DNA from 2 places in the Bacillus sp. LJBS17 genome. Region 2 is predicted to be linked to the other one. Evidence: predicted binding sites of a transcription regulator. Region 2 holds the regulator's gene; the other holds the start of a gene.

Region 1 (5,395 bases), 930 kb from region 2:
AGCCCTGCGTGAGCAATTGGCTCCGCTAGCCACTGTCATTACGCCAAACTTGTTTGAAGCCAGCCAGCTCAGCGGCATGGATGAACTAAAAACAGTTGACGATATGATCGAAGCCGCGAAAAAAATTCACGCACTCGGCGCTCAATATGTCGTTATTACAGGCGGAGGCAAACTCAAACACGAGAAAGCCGTTGATGTTCTCTATGACGGAGAAACAGCGGAAGTCCTTGAAAGCGAAATGATCGATACGCCTTATACACATGGCGCAGGCTGTACATTCTCAGCAGCCGTGACAGCGGAGCTTGCCAAAGGTGCGGAAGTCAAAGAAGCCATTTACGCAGCGAAAGAATTCATCACAGCGGCCATTAAAGAATCCTTCCCGCTAAACCAGTATGTTGGTCCTACGAAGCATTCTGCACTGCGCCTGAATCAACAATCATAAAAAAAGGGGCTGCCTTACAGAGAGGCAGCCCTTTTTAAATCACCGAAGACTTTTCACAGAAAAAACTGCCGATCCCATCGGCAGCCTGTTTATTTGATTTTTAAATTGTTTGCAGATTTCCTCAAAAATGTTTCTATCGACTGAACAAAAAGTGCATATTCCTTCATTTGTTCATATGCCCGCGTGAGAATTTCCGCCGTTTCACTGTGCGGCGTTGTTCCGCCAAGCATTTTTTTCAGCTGAAGCAGCACATCCTTATATTCTTCTCGCTTATCTTCAACTTGGTTAGCAGCCTTTTCCAAACATTCCGGTGTTATCTTCTGTTCATGTATATTCAAGAAAACAACTCCTTTTACAGAAAAAAATAGTAGGTTATCGTTGAAGAATAGCACAGATGGCTCAGATTTCACATAAGAAAATAGAAGGATTTTCTACATAAGTGTCCAAATTCCGACATTCATTTCAGATTTCCCGGTCGCACTGGCTGTTACTTCATGATTTCCCGGGAAAGGAAAATATCTTGCACTAAAGACCTCTTCTCCGTTATTTATAAAGATTTCCATAGATGACGCGTCGAGAAACATGTGTACGGTATGCAAATCCTTGATGCGGCAATGTCTCGCTTCTGTTCTTTTTCCGTCAAAGCTCTTTCGTTCCAGCGTAACAATCCCCTCGTCTTTATGGAAGGAAAACGTAGCCGTTCCGCGGATACTGATTGAAAAGCCAGACTCCGTATGAATGTCTTCCAGTAGAATCTCAGTTCTTTCAGGTTTTTCCACCGGAAGCGCACCAGATGATCCATGCATGTTGATGTGTATTTTTTTCTCATTTCTGCGCATGGCTTTTAGCTCAGGCAGCGGCTGCTGAATCAGCTTCTGGCCTGAAAGCGTCAGCTGTCTCGGCAGCGTCATGCAGTGAATCCAGTGGTAGTCAATGGTCGGATGGGACCCTTCATCCTGATCAGGCACCGCCATCCATGCAAACAAAATCCGCCTTCCCTGATCGTCTTCAAGTGTTTGCGGCGCGTAAAAATCAAAACCTTGATCAAGCTCCGTAAATTCACCATGCTTCAGTTCAGGCTTGTTATAATCGAGACGGCCGACAAAATAACCTGATTGATATACGTTCTGATAACGAAAACCGTCAGCCTCAAGCCCTTGAGGCGAAACAATCAGCACATCCGATCCTTGAAGGGAAAACAAATCAGGGCATTCCCACATGTATCCAAATTCGTCCAGCCCGTTGAAGCCCGCGCCGGTTATCGGGCCAAGAAATCTCCACTCACTCAGGTTATCAGAAGCAAACAATACAGCCTGCCCTTTCAAATTCTCTGTTTGCGCACCAATCACCATATACCATGTGCCTTCATGCTCCCATACCTTCGGATCGCGAAAATGCACCGTGTATCCTTCAGGGAGGCGGGCGACGACACCCTTTTTCTCAAAGGACAGTCCGTCGTCAGATACAGCAAGGCATTGATACGTTTCCCGGTTTCCATCCTGATCCCTGACATTTCCTGTGTAAAACAGATAGAGCCGATCGTCTTTCGTGACAGCGCTGCCCGAGTAGCAGCCGTTTTTATCAAACCAATCACTCGGAGCCAGCGCAATCTCTTCCCGCTTCCAATTCACAACATCCTGTGTCGTATAATGCCCCCAAAATTTTGCGCCGTGCCCCGTCTGAAACGGCTGCCACTGAAAGAATACATGATAGCTGCCCTTCCAATAAATCACGCCATTCGGGTCATTCAGCAGCCCAACCGGCGGCATGATATGAAAATGCTGGCGGTGCGGATCGCTGTTAGCGATGGGCTCTTTTTTCTCCACTTCTTCATAAGCCCGGCGACGAAGCTCCTGGTCATGTGCTGTCATTTTTTCCTCTCCTCATCCTCATTAATCTTCATGACAAATGCTGCAATGAACGCTGACACTGCCGCAATCGCCATGCCAATCAGATAGTGAATCAAGTTGCTGAAGCCAAACGGAGCCGCAATGGCGATCATCGGAATTCCCGTTAACCCGTAAGCGTTTGCAGCTACATGTGTAAAGACGACATATGCCCCACCCAATGCGCCTCCGATCATCGCGGCGATAAACGGTTTTCGGTAGCGCAGATTGACTCCGAATATGACGGGCTCAGTAATGCCGAGAAAAGCGGAAAATGCTGCCGGAAGCGCGATTTCTTTTGTCTTTGCCTTTTTCGCCATAAAGAAGACGGCAAGACCTGCCCCGCCCTGTGCGACATTCGCCATTGACCAGATCGGCAGCAAGTAGTTTTTGCCTATATCTGCAATTAGCCCTGCCTCAATCGCATGGAAGCTGTGATGAACGCCTGTCAGCACGATGAGTGAATACGTGCCCCCGAAAATCAGACCTGCGACAAAACCGGCATGGTCATATACATAAGTTAAAGCAACCGTAATGCCGGAGCCAAGCGCTCTGCCTAGAGGGCCAATCGCGATAAAAGCAACAAACCCGGTGACAATCACAGTAACAAATGGTGTAACAAGCAAATCCACCGCATGTGGAACCACTTTTCTCGTCCATTTCTCTACCTTGCTCATCACATAAACCGCTAGCAGAACAGGGATGACAGTTCCCTGATAGCCTAGAAGCGCGATATCAAATCCGAAAAGATGCATATAATCAGGTGTCGCTTCAGCCAAACCCCATGGATTCAAAAGGTTTGGATGAATCATGATTCCCCCAATGACCGCTCCCAAGTACGGGTTGCTGCCAAATTCTTTTGAAGCGCTTACTCCGATTAGAATCGGCAAGAAAATGAATGCTGCACTTGAAAACATATCAAGCAGCTGAAAAACTGCAGAATCCTTGCTCATCCAATGAAACGCATTGATCATACCCAGCAATCCCATTAACAGGCCGCTGGCCACAATAGCCGGGATAATTGGGACAAAAATATTAGAAAGCGTTTTCGCAAATCTCGCAGCGGGATTCAGCTTTTCTTTTGCCGCATCCTGATGATTGACGTGTTCTTCACGCTCGATATCAGCTTCTTTAGAAAAGGCATCGAATACTTTATTCACAAGGCCTGTTCCGAAAATGATCTGGTACTGGCCAGAGCTGCTGAAAGCCCCTTTAACGCCATCAAGCTCTTCTACTTGTGCTTGATCTATCTTTGATTCATCTTTCATCACTAAACGCAGTCTTGTTGCACAATGAGCCGCGCTGATAATATTTTCTTTCCCTCCGAGAAGCTCAATGAGGCGTTTTGCAGTCTCTTTGTAATCCATCTATTTCTCCCCCTTTTATTTAAACAAAAAAGACCTAAAATTCGCCAACGAATAAAGGACACAGCGATCCTTTTTCATTTACGCAAATTTTAGGTCTTGCCTGCTTTACCAGTCACAATCCCGCTTATTCAGATTAAGAATACGCTTTCATCATAAATCATGATAGCGTTTTCGTCAACTATTTTTTTAGTTAAATAGTTTGATATAACATGTAGACAAAAATTCGTAAAAATTAATTGTGAAATACTTCACAATATCGTGCTATACTATGCTCAATCATGAAAGAAAGCAGGAAAAGACAATGGAAACTCAAGCATTACAAAAGGTTGAACAGTATGCTTTGAAAAAACAAAACATATTCGCTTCAAGCAAAATCCGTTATGTGCTTCGGTCCATTTTGGCCAGTATGTTTATTGGTTTTGGCATTACAGCCGCAAGCAAAACAGGCAGCTATTTCTTTATGGCTGATTCTCCGTTTGCCTTTCCGGCAGCCGCTGTCACTTTCGGGGCCGCTATTCTGATGATTGCTTACGGAGGCGGAGATTTATTTACCGGCAACACCTTTTATTTCACCTATACCGCGCTCCGGAAAAAAATCAGCTGGCGCGACACCCTATACTTGTGGATGTCAAGCTATGCCGGCAATTTAATCGGCGCCATTCTGTTTGCCATCCTGATCAGCGCGACGGGACTTTTTGAGGAGCCTTCTGTTCATTCCTTTTTGATTCATTTGGCAGAGCACAAAATGGAGCCGCCGGCTTCCGAATTGTTTTTCAGAGGAATGCTGTGCAATTGGCTTGTGTGCCTCGCCTTTTTCATTCCAATGTCTCTCAAAGGGGAAGGAGCAAAGCTTTTTACCATGATGCTTTTCGTTTTCTGCTTCTTTATTTCCGGCTTTGAACACAGCATTGCCAATATGTGCACATTCGCCATCTCGCTTTTGATCGAGCACCCTGATACAGTGACACTGATGGGAGCAGTCAGAAACTTAATCCCCGTTACGCTCGGCAATCTGACCGCGGGAATAGTTATGATGGGCTGGATGTACTACACACTGAATCCTGATCAATAAAAAAACTTCCAGAGATCACTCCCTGCAAGTCAAAGCGGTTATTCCGAGAGATCTTGAAGACGCTGGACATGCAGCGTGATATAGCCGGCCTCGGATTCCGGCAAATGTAATTGATATTCATTTTTCAAAAACTCCGCCAGCTCCAGCGCACATTGATAGGCGAATGAATACTTTTTTTGGATGAAATAAAGCATCTCCTCGTCCATACGATGGAGCGCTTCATTTGATTCCAACCGGCTGACCGCGTATCGCAAATGCGTGACAAGGCGTTGATAGGAAATGCTGTTTTCATCCACCTTTCGATTAAAGTATTGTTCTATTTTCTCTATCATTTCTTTGATCATGGTCGTATGCTTCAGCGCTGAATACATGCTCTCCGCATCCATCTTCGCCGTATGGATGTGAAGGGCAATATAACCCGCTTCATCTTCAGGCAGAGACACGCCCAATGTCTCTTTTACATGTCCGATCGCCCACAGGCCGATCTCATATTCTTTTTTATAGAGCGCCTTTATCTCATGCAGCAATTTATTCTGCACAAGCAGCCCATTTTGAATCCTTTCGATCGCAAAGGACAAATGGTCGGAAAGCGCGATATGAATGTGATCGCTCAGCGGCGCCGCGAGCT
Region 2 (5,395 bases):
TTCCCTGATCTGGTTTTAGGGTGTCTATTAATGTTTTCAGCAATGTTGATTTACCAATTCCGTTAGGGCCGACAAGCGCGGCGCTTTCTCCTCTTGTGAGCATGAACGATACCTCTGTTAAAAGCGGCGGCTGGTTTTCATAGCTGATTGTGAGATCCTGAACACGGAGGACTTCATTTCCGCTCTGTTTGGTAATATCAAAATGAAAGTTTGCGGATTTTTCATCGCCGAGCGGTTTTGACATGACTTCCATTCGTTCAAGCTGCTTTCGGCGGCTTTGCGCTCTTTTTGTGGTAGAGGCTCTCGCCAAATTTCGATCCACGAAGTCCTGAAGCTTTGCGATTTCATCCTGCTGCTTTTCATACATTTTCAGATCTTTTTCATAATGCGCGGCTTTTTGGTCGAGATAAGCGCTGTAGTTGCCGTGATACTTTTTGCTTTCTGCTCTTGATACCTCGTATACCTGGTTTACTACTTTGTCCAAAAAGTAGCGGTCATGCGAAACGATGAGGATGGCTCCTGAATAGCCTTGCAAATAATGCTCAAGCCAGGTAAGCGTATCAATATCCAGATGGTTTGTCGGCTCATCGAGAATGAGCAAATCAGGCTGTGTTAACAGAAGCTTACCTAAAGCCAGTCTTGTTTTTTGGCCTCCGCTGAGGCTTTGAACCTGTGTAGAATCGTCAAAATGGCTGAAGCCGAGACCATGCAGCACAGATCTTACATCCGCTTCATATTGATAGCCGCCTTTATCTTTGAATTCCTGCTGAAGGCGGTCGTAGGTTTTCATGATGCTTTCTAATTCACCCGGGTCAGCTGCCGCCATTTTTTCTTCCATAGCCCGCATTTCCTTTTCCATTGCTTTTAAGTGGTCAAAAACAGTCAGCAGCTCTTCTTTTATGGTAAGCTTAGAATCCAAGCCAGTATGCTGGGCGAGATATCCCATTGTAATATCTTTCGGTTTAATAATTTCGCCCTTCTCATACGAAAGCTGGCCTGCGATAATTTTAAGGAGCGTGGATTTTCCGGCGCCATTTCTTCCTACAATGGCGATGCGATCACGATTTCTGACTTCCAGTTTTATATTGTTTAAAATAGTATCAGCACCAAATGATTTGGACAGCTGATTAATTTGTAAGATCATCATATTATTTCACCTCTGCTATAATAAGTTAAGTGTAGCTTATGAACCAGAAGTCAGCAAACAATACATTGGCCATATAAGACATAGAGAAGAAAATAGTGTATGATCTGTTTAAGGAGCGTTTTAATATGAATGGATTTTCTCATTTTAATGAACAGGGCAGAGCCCAGATGGTGGATATTAGCGAAAAATCTTCGACTGTCCGTACTGCGGCGGCTGTTTCAAGCGTACACATGAAGAATGAGGTGTACGAGAAAATACAGAGTCACGATATCGGCAAAGGAGATGTACTGGCTGTCGCACAGGTGGCAGGCATTATGGCCGCAAAGCAAACGTCGAATATCATTCCGATGTGCCATCCGCTTTCATTGAGCGGGGTAGATATATCGTTTGACTGGAAAATAAAAGAAGCAGAAGTTATACTTCATATAAAAGCACAGGTCAAAACGAAAGGGAGTACAGGTGTGGAAATGGAAGCGCTCACTTCTGCATCGGTGTGCGCTCTTACCGTTTACGATATGTGCAAGGCCCTTGATAAGGGGATGGTCATCGGCCCTACTTTCTTGCTGGAGAAGACAGGCGGGAAAAACGGTGACTTTAAAAGAGAACTATCCGAGTATAATTTGGAGGACCAAAAATGAATAAGGATCAATCAAAAATTCCGCAGGCGACGGCGAAACGGCTGCCGCTTTACTATCGCTTTTTAAAGAATCTGCATGCGTCAGGAAAACAGCGTGTATCATCCGCTGAACTCAGTGATGCCGTAAAGGTTGATTCTGCCACGATTCGGAGGGATTTTTCCTATTTTGGAGCTCTTGGCAAAAAAGGATACGGATATAATGTGGATTATTTGCTGTCTTTTTTCCGGAAAACGCTTGATCAGGATGAGATGACAGACGTCATCTTGATTGGTGTCGGGAACTTGGGAACGGCATTTCTTCACTATAATTTCACAAAAAACAATAACACAAAAATTTCTATGGCTTTTGATATAAATGAGAGTAAAATAGGAACTGAGGTAGGCGGCGTGCCCGTCTATAACCTTGATGACCTTGAACAACACGTAAAAGATGAATCAGTTGCCATTCTTACAGTGCCTGCAGTTGCCGCTCAATCCATTACAGACAGATTGGTCGCATTAGGAATCAAGGGAATCCTTAATTTTACGCCGGCCCGTTTGAATGTGCCGGAACACATTCGAATTCATCATATAGATTTAGCAGTTGAGCTTCAGTCACTGGTTTATTTTTTGAAGCATTATTCAGTTTTAGAGGAAATCGAATAGAGGGAAAGGAGGAGCCCAAATATGCCGATCGGTCCTGGAAGCCTTGCTGTTATCGCAATCGTTGCTCTGATTATCTTCGGTCCCAAAAAGCTGCCTGAATTGGGGAAAGCAGCGGGAGACACACTTCGTGAATTCAAAAACGCTACTAAAGGATTAACGAGTGATGAAGAGGAAAAAAAGAAAGAAGATCAGTAAGTTAGGATGACACGAATGAAAGTGAATCAAATGTCGCTGCTGGAGCATATTGCTGAGCTTCGAAAACGGTTGCTGATTGTAGCGCTGGCGTTTGTCGTTTTCTTTATTGCTGGATTTTTTTTAGCAAAGCCGATTATTGTGTACCTGCAAGAAACAGATGAAGCGAAGCAGCTTACGCTTAACGCGTTTAACCTGACAGACCCGCTTTATGTGTTTATGCAATTTGCATTTATCATCGGCATAGTCTTGACCTCGCCGGTTATTCTTTATCAGCTTTGGGCTTTTGTGAGCCCGGGCCTCTATGAGAAAGAGCGCAAAGTAACGCTCAGCTACATTCCGATCTCTATTTTGCTGTTTTTAGCGGGCTTATCTTTTTCATATTATATTTTATTTCCTTTTGTTGTTGATTTTATGAAGCGGATTTCTCAGGACTTGAATGTCAATCAGGTGATCGGAATTAATGAATATTTTCATTTTCTTCTGCAGCTGACGATTCCGTTTGGACTGCTGTTCCAAATGCCGGTCATCCTCATGTTTTTGACCAGGCTCGGAATTGTGACACCGATGTTCTTGGCGAAAATCAGAAAGTATGCGTATTTTACGCTGCTGGTGATCGCAGCCCTGATTACACCGCCTGAGCTTCTGTCCCATATGATGGTCACAGTCCCGCTTTTGATTTTATATGAAATCAGTATCCTTATATCGAAGGCCGCTTATCGGAAAGCACAGAAAAGCAGTGCAGCCGATCAGGACGTGTCTTCCGGGCAATAATAAAAAATCCATTTCTCATGAGAGAAATGGATTCAGCGTGTTGACAAACCCCCGCATTCGTTGTCAAGTCTGTGCGTTGGTGCTCACGAATGAAAACATTCGCTCCGCTCCAATGCTCGCCTTTCCTAGACTTCAAGGGATTTCAATCACGCTGAAAATGACAAAATCCTAAAACGAAAGCCGTTTTAGGATTTAATTTGAATCCATTTCTCGTTCAGAAATGGATTTTCTTTATTTCTGGTTCTTTTTGATTTTAAATGAAAAGGCGAACATCTTAAAAGAAATGCTGATGTTGTAAGCGGCGAACACCATCAGCAGGATGGAGTAAAATGACCACATGCTGCCTGGCGAGCTTGCGGCAAGATAAGTAAAGATGCACCCTACGGCAAAGTAGATCATTCCCCAAACTACCGGGTTTCTCATAAAAATAATCCTCCAATAATCAATTGCATTTGTGTGCTCTGCTGTTCAAGGTAATTCCGAACAGGCTCAAGCTGCATGATGACGACGAATGTATTCATCATTAAATGGGCGAAAATCGGCACCCATATCCGTTTTGTTCTCGCATATAAAAAGGCAAAGGTAAAGCCCATTGCTGTATATAGAAGAAGATGCTTCAAATCAGCGTGAACAATACCGAAGATAACCGAGCTGATCAGTCCTGCGAAAAAGAAATTCGTTTTTTCGTACAGCGCGCCGAAAATGATTTTTCTGAAGATGATTTCTTCTAATATAGGCCCGACGATGGAAGAAACGATAATCATGAGCGGGACTGCCTGAATGACATCCAGAATCGCTTGTGTATTTTCTGATTCTCTTCCGATGCCAAAAACATAATATTCAATAGAGCCTGCTATTCCTTGAGAGAAAAGGGCAATGAAAAAACCGGCTATCGCCCAAAGGATAGAAAGTCCGATTGAGTCCTTCTGTCCGTTTCGCAGCGTTTCTTTCGGAACGGTTCTCAGAATGAGCAGAACAACAACGAGACAGGCGATAAAGCTGATAACGGACCATAAACCTTGTGCATGCAGCATATTTTCATCTGTAGGCTGTCCTCCGGCATAACCGAATTTAAATAACAAGGGAATCGCGATTAATGCGGAAAACTGCATGATGATATATGTCAAAATAATAAACCAATACTGTTTTCTCAAATGGTATGTACTCCTTTGTTAAGTGGGTTTCGTTCATCTCTACAGCTATTGTAACATAATCGGTACGGGGGTGAAAAAGCTAACGGAAAAGGGAGCGGAAAAGAATGATGTAAGCGTGAAAAATTTTTTATCTTATCACTTGAAATTGGAAGGGAGATTCTTTATTATAAGAATTGTGTTAGCACTCTTTAGTGCTGAGTGCTAAAATTACATATTCATACTATTGAGGAGGTTATTACATTGTTAAAGCCATTAGGTGATCGCGTTGTCATTGAACTCGTAGAATCTGAAGAAAAAACTGCCAGCGGAATTGTGTTGCCGGATTCTGCAAAAGAAAAACCGCAAGAAGGCAAAATCGTGGCAGCTGGTTCAGGTCGCGTGTTAGAAAGCGGAGAGCGCGTTGCTTTAGAAGTAAAAGAGGGCGACCGCATTATCTTCTCAAAATACGCAGGTACTGAAGTGAAATATGAAGGTACTGAATACTTAATCTTACGTGAAAGCGACATTTTAGCTGTTATCGGCTAATTCTTAAATAAACAATACTTAAAACATTTGAGGAGGTCTTGTAAACATGGCAAAAGAAATTAAGTTTAGTGAAGAAGCTCGCCGCGCAATGCTTCGCGGTGTCGATGCACTTGCTGATGCTGTTAAAGTAACTTTAGGACCAAAAGGACGCAACGTGGTTCTAGAGAAAAAATTCGGTTCTCCGTTAATCACAAATGACGGTGTAACAATCGCTAAAGAAATCGAGCTGGAAGACGCGTTTGAAAACATGGGTGCTAAGCTTGTTGCTGAAGTAGCCAGCAAAACAAACGATGTTGCCGGTGACGGTACAACAACTGCAAC

The links. Region 2 encodes Rex, which represses fermentation and respiration genes when NADH is low (regulators of the CRP and FNR family bind a similar motif). Its sites were predicted from a motif close to TTGTGAAATATTTCACAA; they were not measured.
Region 1: the regulator Rex is predicted to act here: its motif matches at 3,932-3,949, upstream of KXZ66_RS20070 (formate/nitrite transporter family protein).

The regions. Positions count from the first base shown of each region.
Region 1 covers NZ_CP079759.1:3,879,017-3,884,411, forward strand. The annotation lists gene KXZ66_RS20050 (bifunctional hydroxymethylpyrimidine kinase/phosphomethylpyrimidine kinase) at 1-442, shown strand, start outside; gene KXZ66_RS20055 (hypothetical protein) at 532-780, opposite strand; gene sacA (sucrose-6-phosphate hydrolase) at 874-2,313, opposite strand; gene scrA (PTS system sucrose transporter subunit IIBC) at 2,310-3,695, opposite strand; gene KXZ66_RS20070 (formate/nitrite transporter family protein) at 3,997-4,767, shown strand; gene sacT (sac operon transcriptional antiterminator SacT) at 4,806-5,395, opposite strand, start outside.
Region 2 covers NZ_CP079759.1:618,585-623,979, forward strand. The annotation lists gene KXZ66_RS03225 (ABC-F family ATP-binding cassette domain-containing protein) at 1-1,147, opposite strand, end outside; gene moaC (cyclic pyranopterin monophosphate synthase MoaC) at 1,273-1,785, shown strand; gene KXZ66_RS03235 (redox-sensing transcriptional repressor Rex) at 1,782-2,429, shown strand; gene tatAY (sec-independent protein translocase protein TatAY) at 2,451-2,624, shown strand; gene tatC (twin-arginine translocase subunit TatC) at 2,631-3,395, shown strand; gene KXZ66_RS03250 (YdiK family protein) at 3,627-3,818, opposite strand; gene KXZ66_RS03255 (CPBP family intramembrane glutamic endopeptidase) at 3,815-4,549, opposite strand; gene groES (co-chaperone GroES) at 4,790-5,074, shown strand; gene groL (chaperonin GroEL) at 5,121-5,395, shown strand, end outside.